DNA from 2 places in the Rhodococcus sp. NPDC047139 genome. Region 1 is predicted to be linked to the other one. Evidence: riboswitches for the same ligand, from Rfam matches in the RefSeq annotation. Region 1 holds a riboswitch; the other holds the start of a gene.
What was found. Region 1 has a riboswitch for S-adenosylmethionine ahead of ABZ789_RS21775 (aminotransferase class V-fold PLP-dependent enzyme). Riboswitches for the same ligand answer to the same signal wherever they lie in the genome.
Positions count from the first base shown of each region.

Region 1 (8,620 bases):
CGGCAGTGGCGAGGTCGGTCGCGGCGTCGCGCATCAGATCGGCCATCCATGGTGCCTGTGCGAACTGCACCCGATGGGTCACCTCGTGCAGGCACACCCACAGGCGGAAATCGGCGGGCGGCACCTTCAGCGCACGTTCGACCGCGACGACGTTCGGCGCGACCAGCAACAGCGAGCGGGAGAACGGATCGTATTGGCCGAGCACCGCGGACGACAGGTAGGCCAGCATGGCGCCCGCCTGCGCACCCGCGGGCTTGCCCACCCAACGTCGGGTGCTGCCCGAATCCGCGCCCGGCGCCGCCGTGAGATCGGCCATGGACGCTGCGGCTGCGCGCACCCATTCCGGACGGTCGACGACCCGCGCCGGCAGCGGCTCGGCTCCGTTGTCGAGTCGTGTGTGTTCGCGGACGGGCCCCTCGGCCCGCGCAGCCGACGAGAACAGCTCGTCGTGCACGGCGGTGCGCGTGTACCGCGACATCGCCGGTTCGGAGCGGGTGAGACGCACACCGACCCCTGCCGCGAACGACCAGTCGATCGCGTCGCCCAGGGCCCGCTCCTTGCCGGTCATCGGCAGCCGCACTCGCGGAGGACCGACGCGACGGCGTCGAGGGCGGGACGGGCCTCGCTCGGGGAGCGTCCGTTGGAGAGCAGAGCGAACGACAGCACGCGGCCGTCCGAGTCGACGACGTACCCGGCGAGTCCGTTGACCTCGGTCAGAGTGCCGGTCTTCGCCCGCACCCATCCCGCTCCGGCACGCGTGGTGGTGCCGTAGCGGTCCGCGAGAGTGCCGGTGGCTCCGGCGACGGGGAGATAGTCCAGCATGGGCCGCAGCTCCGTCCTGTTCGGTCCGGCGGCTTCGGAGATCACGCGGTCGAGCGTGCGAGCGGAGATCCGGTTGTCGACAGAGAGCCCGCTGGTGTCGCGCAGCGTCACTCCGGTGACGTCCAGACCCGCTTGCTGCAGCGTACCGGTCACAGCCCTCGTGGCTCCTGCGAACGAGTGCTCGTTGCCGGTCGCGATCGCGATTTCCCGTCCGATCGTCTCCGCGAGGACGTTGTCCGATCGGCGCATCATCTGGCCGAGGCGCTCAGTGAGCGGCGCCGACTGGACCGACGCCATCGGCGCTGCGCCCGCTGCGGCGGATCCGGTTGCGACGCGTGCCGGGTCGGCACCGAGCGCCGTGGCCAGTGCACGACCCGCATCCAGCGCAGGAGTTTCGCTGCGGGGGGACTCGTCCTCGAGCGGCTGCAACCGGCCACCGTCCAGCATGACGGCTTCGATGGGTGCGACGTAGCCCGCGCCGACGTCCTGTGGGGACCAGCCGGGCGCCAACGGATCTCCGCTGTACAGACTCGTGTCGACGAGAACGGTGTCGACCGCTGCACCGCTGCGACGGATCTGTTCGGCCAGATCGTCGATGCGGGGCCCACCCGGGTAGAAGCTGTCCTCCTCGCGGGGCAGTGCCGACAGCGTGGGGTCGCCCCCGGCGATCAGGACGATTTCCCCCGGCTTCGACCCCTCGACGACACGCGTGGTGATCCGGTGATCCGGCGGCAACACGAGCATGGCGGCCGCGGCGGTGAGAATCTTCGTGGTGGAAGCGGGGATCAGGGCACGACCGGGGTCCTGCGACCACAGGACGGTGCCGGTCGCCGGATCTGTGATCGATCCGGTGAAGTCACCGAGCCCGGGATTCTTCACGGCCGGTTCGAGCGCGGTCGCCAGCACCTCGGGGTCGGGCATAGGGGCGTCGGCTTCGACCGCTTCGATCGCCGGAGTCGCGACGACCGGTGCCGGTGCCGGAAGCACCGCTGTGCCGGAGGACGCCTGCACGTCGTAGATCGCGAAGGCCCCGCCCACGACCAGAGCGAGGAAACCCGCTCCCCAGATCCCGAACAGGATCTTCATGTTCCGCCGCCGCCGGCTTACCAGCGAACCCTGCTTCTTGCTGCCACCCTGCCCCGCCAACACGCCTCCGCTGCATCCTGCACACTCGTCGACCAGCCATCCGCAATTCCCGCTGCCGGCCGCACACTGCGCTGTAACGCACTCGGGGCCCGGTACCTGCGCCTCCAGACTAGCGCCGCGACCGTTATCCTCTCTCCGGACCATCACCGCAGATACGGATGTCGTATCGGCCGGAAAATACCGACGAAGTGAGGCAACGCGTGGAGTTCGAGGTCACCATCGAGATCCCCAAGGGGCAGCGGAACAAGTACGAGGTCGATCACGAGACCGGACGCGTCAAGCTCGATCGTTACCTGTACACCTCGTTCGGCTACCCCGCCGATTACGGCTACATCGAGAACACCCTCGGTGAGGACGGCGATCCGCTCGACTGCATGGTGCTGCTGCCCGAGTCGGTCTTCCCCGGCGTGCTGGTCGACGCCCGCCCGATCGGCATGTTCAAGATGGTCGACGAGGCCGGTGGCGACGACAAGATCCTGGCCGTTCCGGCCGGCGATCCGCGTTGGGATCACATCCAGGACATCAGCGACGTCGACCAGTTCGAGCTCGACGCGATCAAGCACTTCTTCGTGCACTACAAGGATCTCGAGCCGGGCAAGCATGTCGAGGCCGCCGACTGGGTCGGTCGCGCCGAGGCGGAGGCCGAGGTGACCGCGTCGATCGCGCGCCTGAAGGACAACGGCGGACACTGAGCCGTAGAACGAAGGTCTCCCGGACGATCGAATCGTCCGGGAGATCGTCGTTTCGGGGGTTGCGGGGCTACTCCCCCTTGAACTGCGGCGGACGCTTCTCGAAAACGGCGGTGATCGCCTCGGTGAGATCCTCGGACGGCAGGAACGCCGCATTCCACGCCGCGACGTAACGGAGGCTGTCGTCGACGCGGGCAGACCGGGTGTGGTCGAGGACGTTCTTGATGCCGTGGACCACCAGCGGCGGGTTGGCGGCGATCTCGGCCGCAGTCGCGTGAGCCGCGGCGAGAACTGCCTCCGCGTCGTCGAAGACGTCGTTGACGAGTCCGATCTTCTCGGCGCGCGTTGCGTCGATGTCCTTGCCGGTGAGCGCGAGCTCGCGGACGTGACCGTCGCCGATGATGAGCGGGAGCCGGGCGAGCGTGCCGACGTCGGCGACCATCCCGACCTTGACCTCGCGGACGCTGAACTTGGCGTCGGCGCTCGCGTAGCGGATGTCGGCGGCGGAGATCAGGTCCAGCGCGCCACCGATGCACCAGCCCTGGACGGCGGCGACCACAGGTTTGCGGCAGTCGGCGACGGCCGTGATGGCCGCCTGCATGCTCTTGATCATCGCGTGGAAATCCGTACGCGGTTTCGCGAGTGCCTTGCCGGACACGACGGAGCCGAGGCTGCCGCCCATGGCGACGAGGTCGAGCCCGTAGGAGAAGTTTCTGCCCGAGCCGGCGAGCACGACAGCGCGGACGTCGGGATCGGCGTCGAGTTCACCGAAGAGGACGGGCAGTTCGGCCCAGAAGTCGGGGCCCATTGCATTGCCCTTACCCGGGCCGACGAGCGTGACCCGCGCGACGTGGTCCGCTTGCTCGACGGTGAATGCTTTCCAGGGAGAGTGATCGGTCATTCTGTGTTCGACGGTCCTCGGTCCATGAGGGCGAGAACCGCCGTCCTCCTTCCAAGGTCGGGTCGAGGGCGTGTCGACGAAATCTGTCCGCCGCAGGCGGGAGAGGCTTTGATACTGGAGAGTAACTTGCGTGGAGGCATCCCCGCACTGCACCACCGGTCGACGAGGCCACGACGCGTGTCCGGAACAGTGCCGATCGTGCGGCGATTTCCTACTCTTGTTGCATGACCAGGTCGCTGGATCCGAATTCCCACCGCGTCTCGGACACGCTCATAGCTCGCGGCCACCACGGTCTGATCGTCGAGCAGCCGGAGAACGTGCACACCGCCGAGCAGGCGGCTGCCGCGGTGGGCGTGGAGGTGGGCGCCATCGTGAAGTCGCTCGTGTTCCTGCTCGACGACGATCCGATATTGCTGCTGGTCTCCGGAGCGCACCGCGTGGCGGTGAAGCGGACCGGCAAGCGTCTCGGCGGCGAACTCGTCCCGGCCTCGCCCGACCTGGTCACGGAGGTCACCGGGCAACCGCTCGGGGGAGTCGCGCCTCTCGGCCACCCCACCAACCTGCCGACCTACATCGACCGCTCGTTGCAGTACCACCCGGAGCTGTGGGCGTCGGGAGGTTGCCCCCACACGCTCTTCCGCACCGTGTATTCCGAGTTGATGCGCATCACCGCCGCAATCGACGTGGAAGTGGACTGAGATCTCCCGCCTGCCGGTACCGACGGCACGCCCACCCGGGTACACTCGCCGTCGTGACCGTCCGAGCGTGGAGCCGCAGGCATGTCGACCTGTGCCGCACCCGCTCGTGCCTGTGTGCGACCTGAGATCCACACCATCCCTTACTCTTTCCGGCGCCTCGCATTCTCGATAGTTGCCCGAGGGCGCCGTTCATCTTCCGACCAGCGGAGTCCTTTCATGACCACGTCCCCAATCGCGAATCCGGCCACCGGGCCGATCGATTCACCCGAACTCGTTCTCATCGTGCAGATCTCGGACACGAATGCCGGATCACCCGGCGATCTCGCGGTCCTCGCGGACGCACTTCGGGAGACCGCTCTCGACCTGCTTCCCGGCGCCCGCACCCGCACACTTCTCAGCCCCGGTCCGACACCCCTGGTGATCGACCTGCCGGCCCGCGGCCTCGTCCTCGACGGCGAGCGAGTCGAATTGAGCCACCGCGAATTCGAGATTCTCGGGCATCTGGTTCGACAACCTCGCGTGGCCGCCTCCCGCGCGTCGCTCCGGCAGCTCGGCACCGGAGACGCCGACAACGGCGAAATCGACGCCGAGCGCGGCAACCGCAGCGTCGACGTCCACGTGTCTCGAATCCGGTCGAAGCTGGGACGCTTCGGAAGCATCATCACCACAGTGCGCGGATCCGGCTACCGTTACGACCCCGATCCGCGTGTGCACGTGGTCGAGGCGCTAGACCGCCGTACGGCGTGAACACGCGAAGGAGGGGAGAGACGAGTCTCTCCCCTCCTTCGTGATATGTACCGGAAAACCGGGGTCAGGAAGCGCGCATCGGACGCGATGATCGATTCCGGATCGGCGAGATCACGGGCCTACACGCACGGCGAAGCGCTACCGGCGGCCTGTCCGAGACCCGGCCGCGTTTCCGGCGAAGGGTTCCACACGCCATCGGTCTTCGCATGCACCCACGACGGCCCGTCCGCGACCAGCGACCGCAGCGCTGTGAGAAGCCGTTCGATGTCGTCGGACGAACTACCGAGGCCGAGTGAGGCTCGGACGGCACCTCCGGCACGACCGACTCGTGCAAGCAACGGATGAGCGCAGAAGCGCCCGTCACGAACCCCGATGCCGTGTTCGCCGGACAGATACGAGGCGACGTGCCCGGGCTCGTACCCGTCGACCGTGAAGGTGACGATACCGACGCTGTCGGTCGAATCGCCCCAGAGGCGAAGCACTTCCACGCCGTCGATCGCCCGCAGACCCTCGACGAGCAGGGCGCACAGGGCTTCCTCGTGGCGGGTCACCGCATCGGGGTCGAAGCCGGCGAGGGCATCACACGCGGCCGCAAGTGCGGCAACCCCGAGCACGTTGGGGGTTCCGGCCTCGTGACGCGCAGGGGCGCACGCCCATTCCGTGCCGTCGAGACGTACCTCGCGGACCGCCCCGCCACCTGCCAGATACGGTTCGGCGGCGTCGAGCCAATCCCGGCGACCCACGAGCGCTCCTGCACCGAACGGTGCGTACAGCTTGTGGCCCGAGAATGCGAGGTAGTCCACGCCGAGCGACGCGAGATCGACACGTCGGTGGGGCACGAGCTGAGCGCCGTCGACCAGAATCCGCGCACCGCAGGCGTGAGCGAGTTCCGCGAGTTCGGCGATGGGCAGAACTTCGCCGGTCACGTTGGAAGCACCGGTGACGGCGAGCAGAGCCGCGGGCGCGCGCTGAAGTTCGACCGCGAGCCGCCACACCGTCTCCGACACCGTGTCCGCCGCCTCGACGATACGAGAGTTCTTCCACGGCAGCAGATTTGCGTGGTGCTCGATATCGAGCACCACGACGTCACCGGGTACCGCGCTCGCGAGCAGATTCAGCGAGTCGGTGGTGTTGCGCGTGAAGACCACAACCTGGTCGGCGTCCGCACCGACGAACCGCGAGACGGACGTACGAGCGTCCTCGTAGGCCGTGGTGCTGATCCGCGAGGCATATCCGGCACCGCGGTGCACGCTCGCGTAGAACGGCAGCAGTTCCGTGATTCGTTCGGTGACGGCCGACAGCGCCGGCGCGCTCGCCGCGTAGTCGAAGTTCGCGTAGGTGCAGGTTCCACCCTGAACGAGCGGAACCTGCACGTCACAACCGGAAACGGTGGCGAACGGAGCGATGCAGGTGGTGGTGGCTACAGCAGTCATGACAGATCCCTCGTGCAATCAGGGACCCGCCGGTGACGCCCACAACGGAGAATTCTCGTCGCCGGCGGAGTCCGCGCTTGCCGTGTCCGGAGGTGGATTCACGGCCTGGTCGTCACCCGGAGCACCCCACCGCGGTTGGAGGGTTGCCGACCAGCAAGCCGGGGCTTGACGCTGGTACTCATGACCTGGCGAAGACAATGACAGGACGGACCATCCGTGTCAACCCCACGATCTCGGCACCCGCCCACCGCACGTTCACCTGTCGTCCATCAGGACGTGAGATAACCGGAAGAACCATCGAGCAGAAGGACCCGCGGACTTGCCAGCCCCATCCTCCACCCCCGTCGGCCGGTCACCCATCCCGGACGAGTTCCTCCGCGCGTCGCACGCCCCGCCCGCACGCACCCTCGTCGACCTGCTCAGGAGGACTGCCGAGGCGCATCCGAGCGCTCCCGCTCTCGACGACGGCACCACTGTCCTCGACTACGCCGAACTCGTCGAGGCGGTGATCGCGGGGGCGTATGCACTGAACGATGCGGGCGTGGGGGCCGGCGACAGGGTCGGCGTGCGCATGACATCCGGGCGCACGGATCTGTATGTGACGATTCTCTCGATTCTGGCGGCGGGTGCCGCCTACGTCCCGGTCGATGCCGACGACCCGGACGATCGAGCCGAACTCGTGTTCTCGGAAGCACAGGTCACCGCCGTCATCACCGATGAAGGCACCGGTCCCGGAACGGCCGTGCCGCCCGGTGCCCCGGTCGTGCGCGGTCCGCAGCCCGAGGACGACGCGTGGATCATCTTCACTTCCGGCTCGACCGGCACGCCGAAAGGTGTCGCGGTCACCCACCGCAACGCCGCGGCATTCGTCGACGCCGAGGCCCGGATGTTCTGTCAGGCGTCGCCGCTCGGCCCCGGCGATCGCGTCCTGGCCGGCCTGTCGGTGGCGTTCGACGCATCGTGCGAGGAGATGTGGCTGGCGTGGCGGCACGGCGCATGCCTGGTTCCGGCACCGCGCGCGCTCGTCCGTTCCGGCATGGATCTCGGCCCCTGGCTCGTCTCCCGCGACATCAACGTCGTCTCCACCGTCCCGACGCTTGCGGCGATGTGGCCGGCCGAAGCACTCGAAGCGGTCCGCCTGCTCATCTTCGGCGGCGAAGCCTGCCCACCGGATCTCGTCGAGCGCCTCGCCGTTCCGGGACGCGAGGTGTGGAACACCTACGGCCCCACCGAGGCCACGGTGGTGGCGTGCGCGTCGCTGATGGACGGCACCGGACCGGTCCGCATCGGCCTTCCTCTCGACGGCTGGGACCTCGCCGTCGTCGATGCCGAGGGCAATCCTGTCGAGGAAGGCGCGACGGGTGAACTCGTCATCGGGGGTGTCGGTCTCGCGCGCTATCTCGATCCGGTGAAGGACGCCGAGAAGTACGCTCCCATGCCCACTCTCGGCTGGGACCGCGCCTATCGCAGCGGCGATCTCGTCACCCTCGACCGCGACGGCCTGCTATTCCAGGGTCGCGCCGACGACCAGGTCAAGATCGGGGGCCGGCGCATCGAACTCGGGGAGGTCGACAACGCACTGCAGAACCTCCCCGGCGTGGCCGGTGGCGCGTGTGCAGTACGCCGGACGGCTGCCGGGCACTCGATCCTCGTGGGGTACATCGCTTCGACCGACCCGGGGTTCGACATCGCGTCCGCACACGACCTGCTGTCCGAACAACTCCCCGCCGCGCTCGTCCCACGGCTCGCGCTCGTCGACGAACTCCCCACCCGCACGTCCGGCAAGGTGGACCGCGACGCTCTGCCGTGGCCGCTGCCCGGCGCCGACGCCGGCGCGGTGGAAGCGCTCGGGCTCGATCCCACGGCCGAATGGGTCGCCGAATTGTGGACCGACATCCTCGGCGTCCGAATCGAAGGTTCCGACGACGACTTCTTCGAGCTCGGTGGCGGATCTCTCGCGGCAGCACAGCTCGTCACAGCTCTGCGGAGCAGATACCCGGAGATGACGGTCGCAGAGCTGTACGACCATCCCCGGCTCGGATCGCTCGCGGTCTATCTCGACGAACTCGCGCCGACCGAAGCCACCGCACCTCGTGAGGTGACTCCCGTGCCCCGGCGCGCCCAGTTCACCCAGGTCGCTGCGACCGTCCTCCTCAGCACCCTCACCGGATTGCAGTGGGTGAC
Region 1 is NZ_JBEYUH010000025.1:24,741-33,360, forward strand. It holds gene ABZ789_RS21745 (zinc-dependent metalloprotease) at 1-568, opposite strand, end outside; gene dacB (D-alanyl-D-alanine carboxypeptidase/D-alanyl-D-alanine-endopeptidase) at 565-1,908, opposite strand; gene ABZ789_RS21755 (inorganic diphosphatase) at 2,169-2,660, shown strand; gene ABZ789_RS21760 (crotonase/enoyl-CoA hydratase family protein) at 2,728-3,558, opposite strand; gene ABZ789_RS21765 (YbaK/EbsC family protein) at 3,783-4,256, shown strand; gene ABZ789_RS21770 (winged helix-turn-helix domain-containing protein) at 4,473-5,003, shown strand; gene ABZ789_RS21775 (aminotransferase class V-fold PLP-dependent enzyme) at 5,123-6,436, opposite strand; SAM riboswitch class IV at 6,505-6,622, opposite strand; gene ABZ789_RS21780 (Pls/PosA family non-ribosomal peptide synthetase) at 6,756-8,620, shown strand, end outside.

Region 2 (8,620 bases), on a different contig from region 1:
ATCGTCCAGCTCCCGCTGCCGAAGCATCTCGACGAGAACGCGGCGCTCGAGCGCATGGATCCGGGCAAGGACGCGGACGGACTGCACCCGGTGAACCTCGGCCGTCTCGTGCTCGGCAAGGAGGCCCCGCTGCCGTGTACTCCCCGCGGCATCATCCACCTGCTGCGCCGTTACGACGTGCCGATCGCCGGTGCGCACGTGGTGGTGGTGGGACGTGGTGTCACCGTCGGTCGTCCGATCGGGCTGCTGTTCACACGTCGTTCGGAGAATGCGACCGTCACCCTCTGCCACACCGGCACCCGTGATCTCGCCGCCGAGGTCCGTCGGGCCGACATCGTCGTCGCCGCCGCGGGAGTGCCGGGTCTCGTCACAGCCGAGATGGTCAAGCCCGGCGCCGCTGTGCTGGATGTGGGTGTTTCCCGTACCGAGGACGGACTGCGCGGCGACGTCGCCGCGGACGTGCGCGAGGTCGCGGGGTACATCTCGCCGAATCCGGGCGGTGTCGGCCCGCTCACGCGCGCGTTCCTGCTGACCAATGTCGTGGAGCGGGCCGAACAGCTCGCAGCCGGGTAGCAACGGGTCGAACCTCGGGAGACGAAATGGCTCAGGCTCTGCGATTCACACGTCTGAACCTGCCGCTGCTCGCGGTCACCCTCGTGATCGCGGCAGCGGTGATCCTGGTGCTCGCCGACCGATGGCGACGTGGAGCGTTCGTCTTCGGCGGCGCGACCATCCTCGCCGGCCTGTTGCGCCTTGTGCTCGATGAGGACACGGTCGGTGTCCTCGCGGTACGCAGCAAGGGGTTCGACGTCGCGTCGATGATCGTGGTCGGCGGCATCGTCGTGGCACTCGCCGTGTCGATCGATCCGCTGGGAACCGACTAGCCTTCGGCGAGCGTCATCAGCTCGCTGAGGAGCTTGGCGACCTCGTCTGCCTCGGTGAGGAATCCGTCGTGTCCGTCCCGGGAGACGAGCACCCTCAGATCTCCCGATCCCGGGAGCAGGTCGGCGATCTCCTGCTGCAGGCGCAGCGGGTAGAGCCGATCGGAGTCCACGCCGGCCACGATCGTCGGAACCGGGGTGGATGCCAGAGCAGCTTCGACACCGCCGCGTCCGCGGCCGATGTCGTGCCGGTTCATCACGTCGGACAACACCACATAGGTGCCGGGATCGAAGCGTGCGACGAGTTTGCGCGCCTGGTGCTCGAGATAGCTCTGCACGGCGTACCGGCCCCCTCGCCACGGATCCTCGCCGTCCTGGGGGTGGTTCCCGAACCGCGTGTCGAGCTCGAGTTCGGTCCGGTAGGTGAGGTGGGCGATGCGGCGGGCGATGGCCAGTCCGGTCTCGGGGCGCCGTCCGGTGCCGTAGTAGTCGCCGCCCTGCCAGTCGGGATCGGCCTTGATGGCGGCCATCTGCGCGCTCTGGGTGCCGATCTGGTCGGCGGTGGCGCGGGCCCCGGTGGCGAGGACCAAGGAGGCACGCACCTTCTCCGGGTAGGTGACGATCCATTCGAGGGTGCGCATCCCGCCCATCGAGCCGCCGGTCACGGCGGCGAGACCGTCGATTCCGAGCTTGTCGAGCAGCGCGACCTCGGCCTGCACCTGGTCTCGCACGGTGATCAGCGGGAAGCGGGAGCCCCAGGCCTTGCCGTCGGGAGCGATGCTGCCGGGCCCGGTGGTGCCGCGGCAGCCGCCGAGGATGTTGGTCGAGACCACGCACCACCGATCGGTGTCGATGGGAGCCCCCGGTCCGACCATGCCCGACCACCAGCCGGGTGACGGATGATCAGGCCCGGCCGGGCCGGTCACGTGCGAGTCGCCGGTGAGGGCGTGTTCGACGAGCACGACGTTGTCGCGGGTGGGGGAGAGTTCACCCCACCGCTGCACGGCGATGGTGACGTTCGGCAGCGTCTCGCCACTCTCGAGGGGGAGATCCCCGATCTCGATGTTCTCCAGGCGGCCGTCCGCGGGAGGTAGTTCGACGCGACGTCGTTCGGTGCCCGCTGTCAAGAGGTGACCGCCTCGGCGCGCGGGGTGAGCCGGCGGGGCCGGTTGCGGATGTCGGTCATGGTGTCCTTCGGGCGTTGATGGGAGTTTCGGTCGGCACTCGCAGGCGACAGCTCGTCATCATTTCGATCCTCCCGGCAACAGGCTTGTCGGCGGTCTTCCGCCGACCGTGTCATCACCCGGAGCACCCCACCCCGGTCGGAGGGTTGCCGGCCAGCAAGCCGGGGCTTGACGCTGGCACTCATGACTTCCCGGCAGTCTAGCGACTGTCCCCCTGCTGGGTCTTATGCACCCTCTGAACACCCCTGACCAGCAGGAAAGTTACCGGTCGGTAAGGCGGGGGACCGGGACGGGGCGCTTTGCGCATACCGCGAATAGCAGTACGCTTGTCATGTTTGGCCGCGATCCAGGACGTGGACACGGCCATGCTCGCTCGTACCGAGCCGACGGCGATCGCACCCACAAAGTGTGATCGATTGGGGACCACAGAAACGTCCTAGGAGGACACGAAGCGCATATGTCCAAGATCAAGGTTGAGGGTAAGGTCGTCGAACTCGACGGCGACGAGATGACCCGCATCATCTGGCAGTTCATCAAAGACAAGCTGATTCACCCGTACCTGGATGTGGATCTGGAGTACTACGACCTCGGCATCGAGCATCGCGATGCGACCGACGACCAGGTCACCATCGACGCGGCGAACGCCATCAAGAAGCACGGCGTCGGCGTCAAGTGCGCCACCATCACTCCTGACGAAGCACGCGTCGAGGAGTTCGGCCTGAAGAAGATGTGGCGCTCGCCCAACGGCACCATCCGTAACATTCTCGGCGGCACCATCTTCCGTGCTCCGATCATCATCTCGAACGTGCCGCGTCTGGTTCCGGGCTGGACCAAGCCCGTCATCGTCGGCCGTCACGCATTCGGCGACCAGTACCGCGCCACCGACTTCAAGGTCGACCGCCCGGGCACCGTCACCATCACCTTCACGCCCGAGGACGGCAGCGAGCCGATCCAGCACGAGGTCTGCCAGATCCCCGAGGACGGCGGCGTCGTCATGGGTATGTACAACTACAAGAAGTCGATCCAGGACTTCGCGCGCGCCTCGCTCTCCTACGGCCTGCAGCGCAACTACCCGGTCTACCTGTCGACCAAGAACACGATCCTCAAGGCCTACGACGGCATGTTCAAGGACGAGTTCCAGCGGATCTACGAGGAAGAGTTCAAGGCGGAGTTCGACGCCGCCGGCCTCACCTACGAGCATCGCCTCATCGACGACATGGTCGCGTCGTCCCTCAAGTGGGAGGGCGGCTACGTCTGGGCCTGCAAGAACTACGACGGCGACGTCCAGTCGGACACCGTTGCGCAGGGCTACGGCTCGCTGGGCCTGATGACCTCGGTCCTGATGACCCCGGACGGCAAGACCGTCGAGGCGGAGGCCGCACACGGCACCGTCACCCGGCACTACCGCCAGCACCAGCAGGGCAAGCCGACGTCGACCAACCCGATCGCGTCGATCTTCGCCTGGACCCGTGGCCTCGAGCACCGCGGCAAGCTCGACAACACCCCCGAGGTCATCGAGTTCGCACAGCAGCTCGAGGACGTCGTCATCAAGACCGTCGAATCCGGTCAGATGACCAAGGACCTCGCGCTGCTCGTCGGCCCGGAGCAGTCCTGGCTGACCACCGAGGAGTTCCTCGGCGCGCTCGACGAGAACCTGCAGAAGGCTCGCGCCTGACAGGTCCTCCGCTCGCGGAGTACACGACACGGGACGCCTCCGACAAGGAGGCGTCCCGTGTCGTGTCCTGTGAAGGGCCGGGAACCGGTTACCGTCGGGCACGAGGTGACGAGAAAGAGGAATCGAGTGTGACCGACACATCCGGCGCCGTACGTCGCGGCCGCGACGGGGCTCACGCCCGTCGCCGGTTCTGGTCGCGGGTCTGGATGCTCATGCTCGGCTCGGCGCTCGCCTACATCCCTGTCGCGCTGGCACCGCACCTTCTCCAGCTCGTCGCCCGGCGGGCCGACGAGCTGGCATACGACCGCTACACACCCGCCCGCAGTGGCGTCCTCACCACCTTGTCGTTCGGTGAGGCCGCGGCTGTCCTCGGAGTGCTCGCGGCACTCGTGATCGCTCTCAATCTCATCGCTTGGTCGCTCGGGCCGGCGATCTCGGCCGATTCGTCACCCCGGCAGACCGAGGCGATACGCCTCGAACATGTCGAACTGTGCGGCTCGGTGTTCGGTGTGGGAGCGACGATGGCCCTCGTCGCAGCCTTGCTCGACGGACTTCCCGAATCTGTGGATCTCGCGGCCCTGCTCCTGTTCCCGGCTGTCTTCGTCATCGTCGTGCTCAGCCAGGACCTCTACCTCGCGACTCAGCGTGGCGTCGGCGCCCGCCGCATGCTCCGTCGCGAGTCCTCCCTGCTGCGCCGCCGCGAGTTGCTCGCGACGGCCGCGCGGTTCCGGCCTCGGGGCCGGCCTGCCGCAGCCCGTCCCGCGGTCGCCCTGGGGGCCGAGTTGCTCGCCCTCACGATCGTCACGGCAGTCGTGGGCCTGTCGCTCCTGGTGGTATTCGACGACCCCCCGCCGTCCGCGCCCGTCGTAGCGGCCGTGGACGCCGTGTTCGTCGTCGCGGCGTCGATCGCCACGGTTCTGGTGGCAGTTGTGCTCGTGCCATGGACTGTCCGGTGCTGGCTGCTCCGCCGGTACGTCGGTGCTGTGCTCGCCGTCGCGATCGGCGGCACGCTCTACGTCGTGCTGTGTGCGGGAATCGTTTGGGCCGCACTGGACGAGGACACGATCGGCGAGGCGTTCGTCACTGCGGTCGTCCTGCTCGGATGGACGCTCCTCCCACCGGTCGCCCTGCTCGTGGGCACCCTCGGCGTCCGGGGCCGGGGATACTTTCCCGGCGTCACCGCGACGCTGCACGCTGCGCTCCTACGCGAACGATATCGACTGCGCTGCACTGATGCCGGGCAGGCCGGCGAGGGTCCGGTTCCTGGCTGGCGCCCTCTCGTGGCGCGGGCTCGCAAGCTGGCCCACACCACCTCGCGATAGCGGGCGGTCTCGCTCCGGGAGGTCGTGCGCGCCACATCCGCGGCAGCGACCTGCGGTCGCGTCCCCGGTGTCGGCTACGGTGACGCGGTGCCTCTCGTCATCACCACCGTGAACGTCAACGGCGTCCGTGCCGCGGCAGGCAAGGGCCTGCTCGAATGGCTGACGGCGTCCACCGCCGACATCGTGTGCCTGCAGGAGGTGCGCGCCACCGAGAAGCAGTTCCACGCCGCAATCGCTCCGGCGCTCGAGGCCGGCTGGCACTGCGTGGGCGCCGAATCGTCCGTCAAGGGACGTGCCGGGGTGGCGATCCTCTCGCGTGTGCCGGCCGACGCCGTGCGGGTCGGTTTCGACGTCGACGAATTCGCGTCGGCAGGCCGCTACATCGAGGCCGACTTCGGCGACGTGACCGTGGGAAGCCTGTACCTGCCGACCGGCGAAGCCCAGACCCCGAAGCAGGACGAGAAGGAACACTTCATGAAGAGCTTCGCGACCTATCTCGCGGAGCAGTATGCCGAAGTAACCGCTGCCGGGCACGACATGGTGGTGTGCGGCGACTGGAACATCGCCCCCACGGAGCGGGACATCAAGAACTGGAAGGGCAACATCAAGAAGTCCGGCTTCCTGCCGGAGGAGCGTGCCTGGGTCGCCGATCTCCTCGAAGCCGGCTGGCGAGACGTGGTGCGCGACCTCCACGGCGACGTCGCAGGCCCCTATTCATGGTGGTCCTATCGCGGCAAGGCCTTCGACACAGACGCCGGCTGGCGCATCGACTACCACCTGGTCACCCCGGCTCTGGCGGCCCGCGCGACCGAGGCCCGCGTCGAACGGGCGGCGAGCTACGACCAGCGGTGGTCCGACCACGCGCCGGTGACGGTGACCTTCGACCGCTGATCCGCTCGGCGGGCGTCGGGGGAGGGAGTACCTCGGTCGCGGCACGCCGCGGCCTGCGTGAAATCATCGACGGCATGTCGAGCACTGCAGAACAGAACGCCACGAAGCCGAAGGCCCGCCCCCGTGTGCTGTCCGGCATCCAGCCCACCTCGGATTCGTTCCACCTCGGAAACTTCCTCGGGGCGCTGGCGCAGTGGGTTCCGGCGCAGGACGAGAACGACGCCTTCTACTTCATCCCCGATCTGCACGCGATCACCGTTCCGCACGAGCCGAAGCTGCTGCGCAAGCGCGTACTCGTCTCGGCGGCGCAGTTGCTCGCGATCGGAATCGACCCGGAGAAGTCGGTCCTGTTCGTGCAGAGCCAGGTGCCCGAGCACGCCGAGCTGTCCTGGGTGCTGAGCTGCATCACCGGTTTCGGTGAGGCCAGCCGGATGACCCAGTTCAAGGACAAGGCGGCCAAGCAGGGCACCGAGCACGCCGGTGTCGGCCTGTTCACCTATCCGATCCTCATGGCCGCCGACATCCTGCTCTACCGTGCGAGCCACGTGCCGGTGGGGGAGGACCAGCGTCAGCACCTCGAACTCACCCGAGATCTCGCGCAGCGCTTCAACTCCCGCTTCGGTAAGACCTTCGTCGTCCCCGAACCGATGATCGTGAAGGAGACCGCGAAGATCTACGACCTGCAGGATCCGACGTCCAAGATGAGCAAGTCCGCCGCGACCGACGCGGGACTGATCAACCTGCTCGACGACCCGAAGGTCTCGGCCAAGAAGATCCGCTCGGCGGTCACCGACAACGATCGGGAGATCCGGTTCGACCGGGAGAACAAGCCCGGCGTGTCGAACCTGCTCACGATCCAGTCGGCCCTGTCGGGGCGCAGCGTCGACGAACTCGTGGCCGGCTACGAGGGCAAGGGATACGGCGACCTGAAGGCCGACACCGCAGAGGTTCTCACCGAGTTCGTCACCCCGATCCGCGCGAAGGTCGACGAGTATCTCACCGACCCGGCGGAACTGAACCGCGTCCTGTCCCGGGGTGCGGAGCGTGCTCGGGAAGTCGCGTCCCGCACCTTGGCTCAGGTCTATGACAAGGTGGGGTTCCTGCCGCGAACGTAGACGAAGGAGTACCAGGATGGTCGGCGAACCGGATGAGAAACCGGGATTTCTCGATCGTCGACGTGCGGCCCATCCTGCGCTCGATCGCGTCATCCGTGCCGGTGTGCGGTACCAGCAGAACAAGGGTGACTACTACGCGGCCGGTCTGACCTATTTCACGGTCCTCGCGGTCGTCCCGATCATCATGGTCGTGTTCTCGGTGGCCGGTTTCGTGCTCGCCGGACGTCCCGAACTGCTCGACCAGATCCGGGAGATCATCGCGGTGAACATTCCCGGTCAACTCGGCGACACCGTGCAGAGCCTGATCGACTCCGCAATCGGAGCCCGTGGCGCCGTGGGTCTCATCGGTCTGCTGACCGCCTCCTATGCGGGCCTGGGCTGGATCACGAACCTGCGAGAAGCCCTCACGGCCATGTGGGAAAACCCGCGTGCCAACGGGAACTTCCTCGTGGTGAAACTGCGGGACGGCGGCGCGCTGTTGAGTCTCGGACTCGCGATGACGGTGTCGCTGGGACTCTCGGCGCTCAGCAGTGGGCCGGTCGCGCACCGCATCGTGGAACTGCTCAACATGGACAATCTCTTCGGCATCGGTGTGTTGCTGCGGATCGTGGCGCTGGCCACGGCGATCGCGGCCACGAGCCTGGTGTTCACGTGGGTGATCGCGCGTCTTCCCCGCGAACCGGTCAGCTTCCGCAGCGCACTCGTCGCCGGCGTGATCGCCGGAATCGGATTCGAACTGCTCAAGCAGACGGGGTCCCTCTATCTGGAACGTGTGCTAAACGGGCCCGCAGGCATCGCGTTCGGGCCCATCCTGGGGATCCTCGTGTTCGGTAACCTCACTGCGCGCCTGGTGCTCTTCTGTACCGCATTCGCAGCGACGTCGCGGAGGAGTCTGGCACTCGCACACCGTCCCGTCCCCGCCGGAGCAGTCATCACGCCTCGTCTCGAGGTCCATGAGGGCATCGGTGCACGACGTGGCATCGCGCTCCTCGCCGCGGGCCTGCTCGGTGGTCTTCTCGCAGGAATCGGGATGCGCAGGAAGTGACCGAACGTCAGAACTGAAAACGCGGATCGGGTGGTAACCGGGCCGTAGACGGATCACTATGTGGTCGTGGGAAAACAGACACCGCGATCCGACGCGCACGGGCGCTCGTTCCGGCTCTCTCCGCGTACCGCGATCGCCGGCATCCTGGTCCTGATCTCGGTGCTCTTCATCCTCCAGAACCGGGAGAGCGCCAGTATCCACCTGTTCTGGATGTCCGTGCAGGCACCGCTGTGGCTCGTGCTCGTCGTCATCTTCATCATCGGGTGGGTGGCGGGGATCCTGTTCCAGCGGGGCCGGTGACCCGGCGACGGCGCCCGCGGGAGCGTATACGAAAGCGGGCCCGCCCCGGGAAAGGGACGGACCCGCTCTCGTGCGAGGTGATCAGCGAGCGAACATGAGCGCGCGCTTGACCTCCTGGATCGCCTTCGTCACCTGGATGCCACGAGGGCACGCGTCGGTGCAGTTGAAGGTGGTGCGGCAGCGCCACACACCTTCCTTGTCGTTGAG
Region 2 is NZ_JBEYUH010000009.1:90,552-99,171, reverse strand. It holds gene ABZ789_RS13760 (bifunctional methylenetetrahydrofolate dehydrogenase/methenyltetrahydrofolate cyclohydrolase) at 1-573, shown strand, start outside; gene ABZ789_RS13755 (DUF3017 domain-containing protein) at 600-884, shown strand; gene ABZ789_RS13750 (homoserine O-acetyltransferase) at 881-2,008, opposite strand; SAM riboswitch class IV at 2,143-2,254, opposite strand; gene ABZ789_RS13745 (NADP-dependent isocitrate dehydrogenase) at 2,523-3,740, shown strand; gene ABZ789_RS13740 (hypothetical protein) at 3,869-5,062, shown strand; gene ABZ789_RS13735 (exodeoxyribonuclease III) at 5,150-5,953, shown strand; gene trpS (tryptophan--tRNA ligase) at 6,028-7,068, shown strand; gene yhjD (inner membrane protein YhjD) at 7,085-8,113, shown strand; gene ABZ789_RS13720 (LapA family protein) at 8,180-8,413, shown strand; gene ABZ789_RS13715 (succinate dehydrogenase iron-sulfur subunit) at 8,495-8,620, opposite strand, start outside.
Region 2: another riboswitch for S-adenosylmethionine. It lies ahead of ABZ789_RS13750 (homoserine O-acetyltransferase); the one in region 1 lies ahead of ABZ789_RS21775 (aminotransferase class V-fold PLP-dependent enzyme).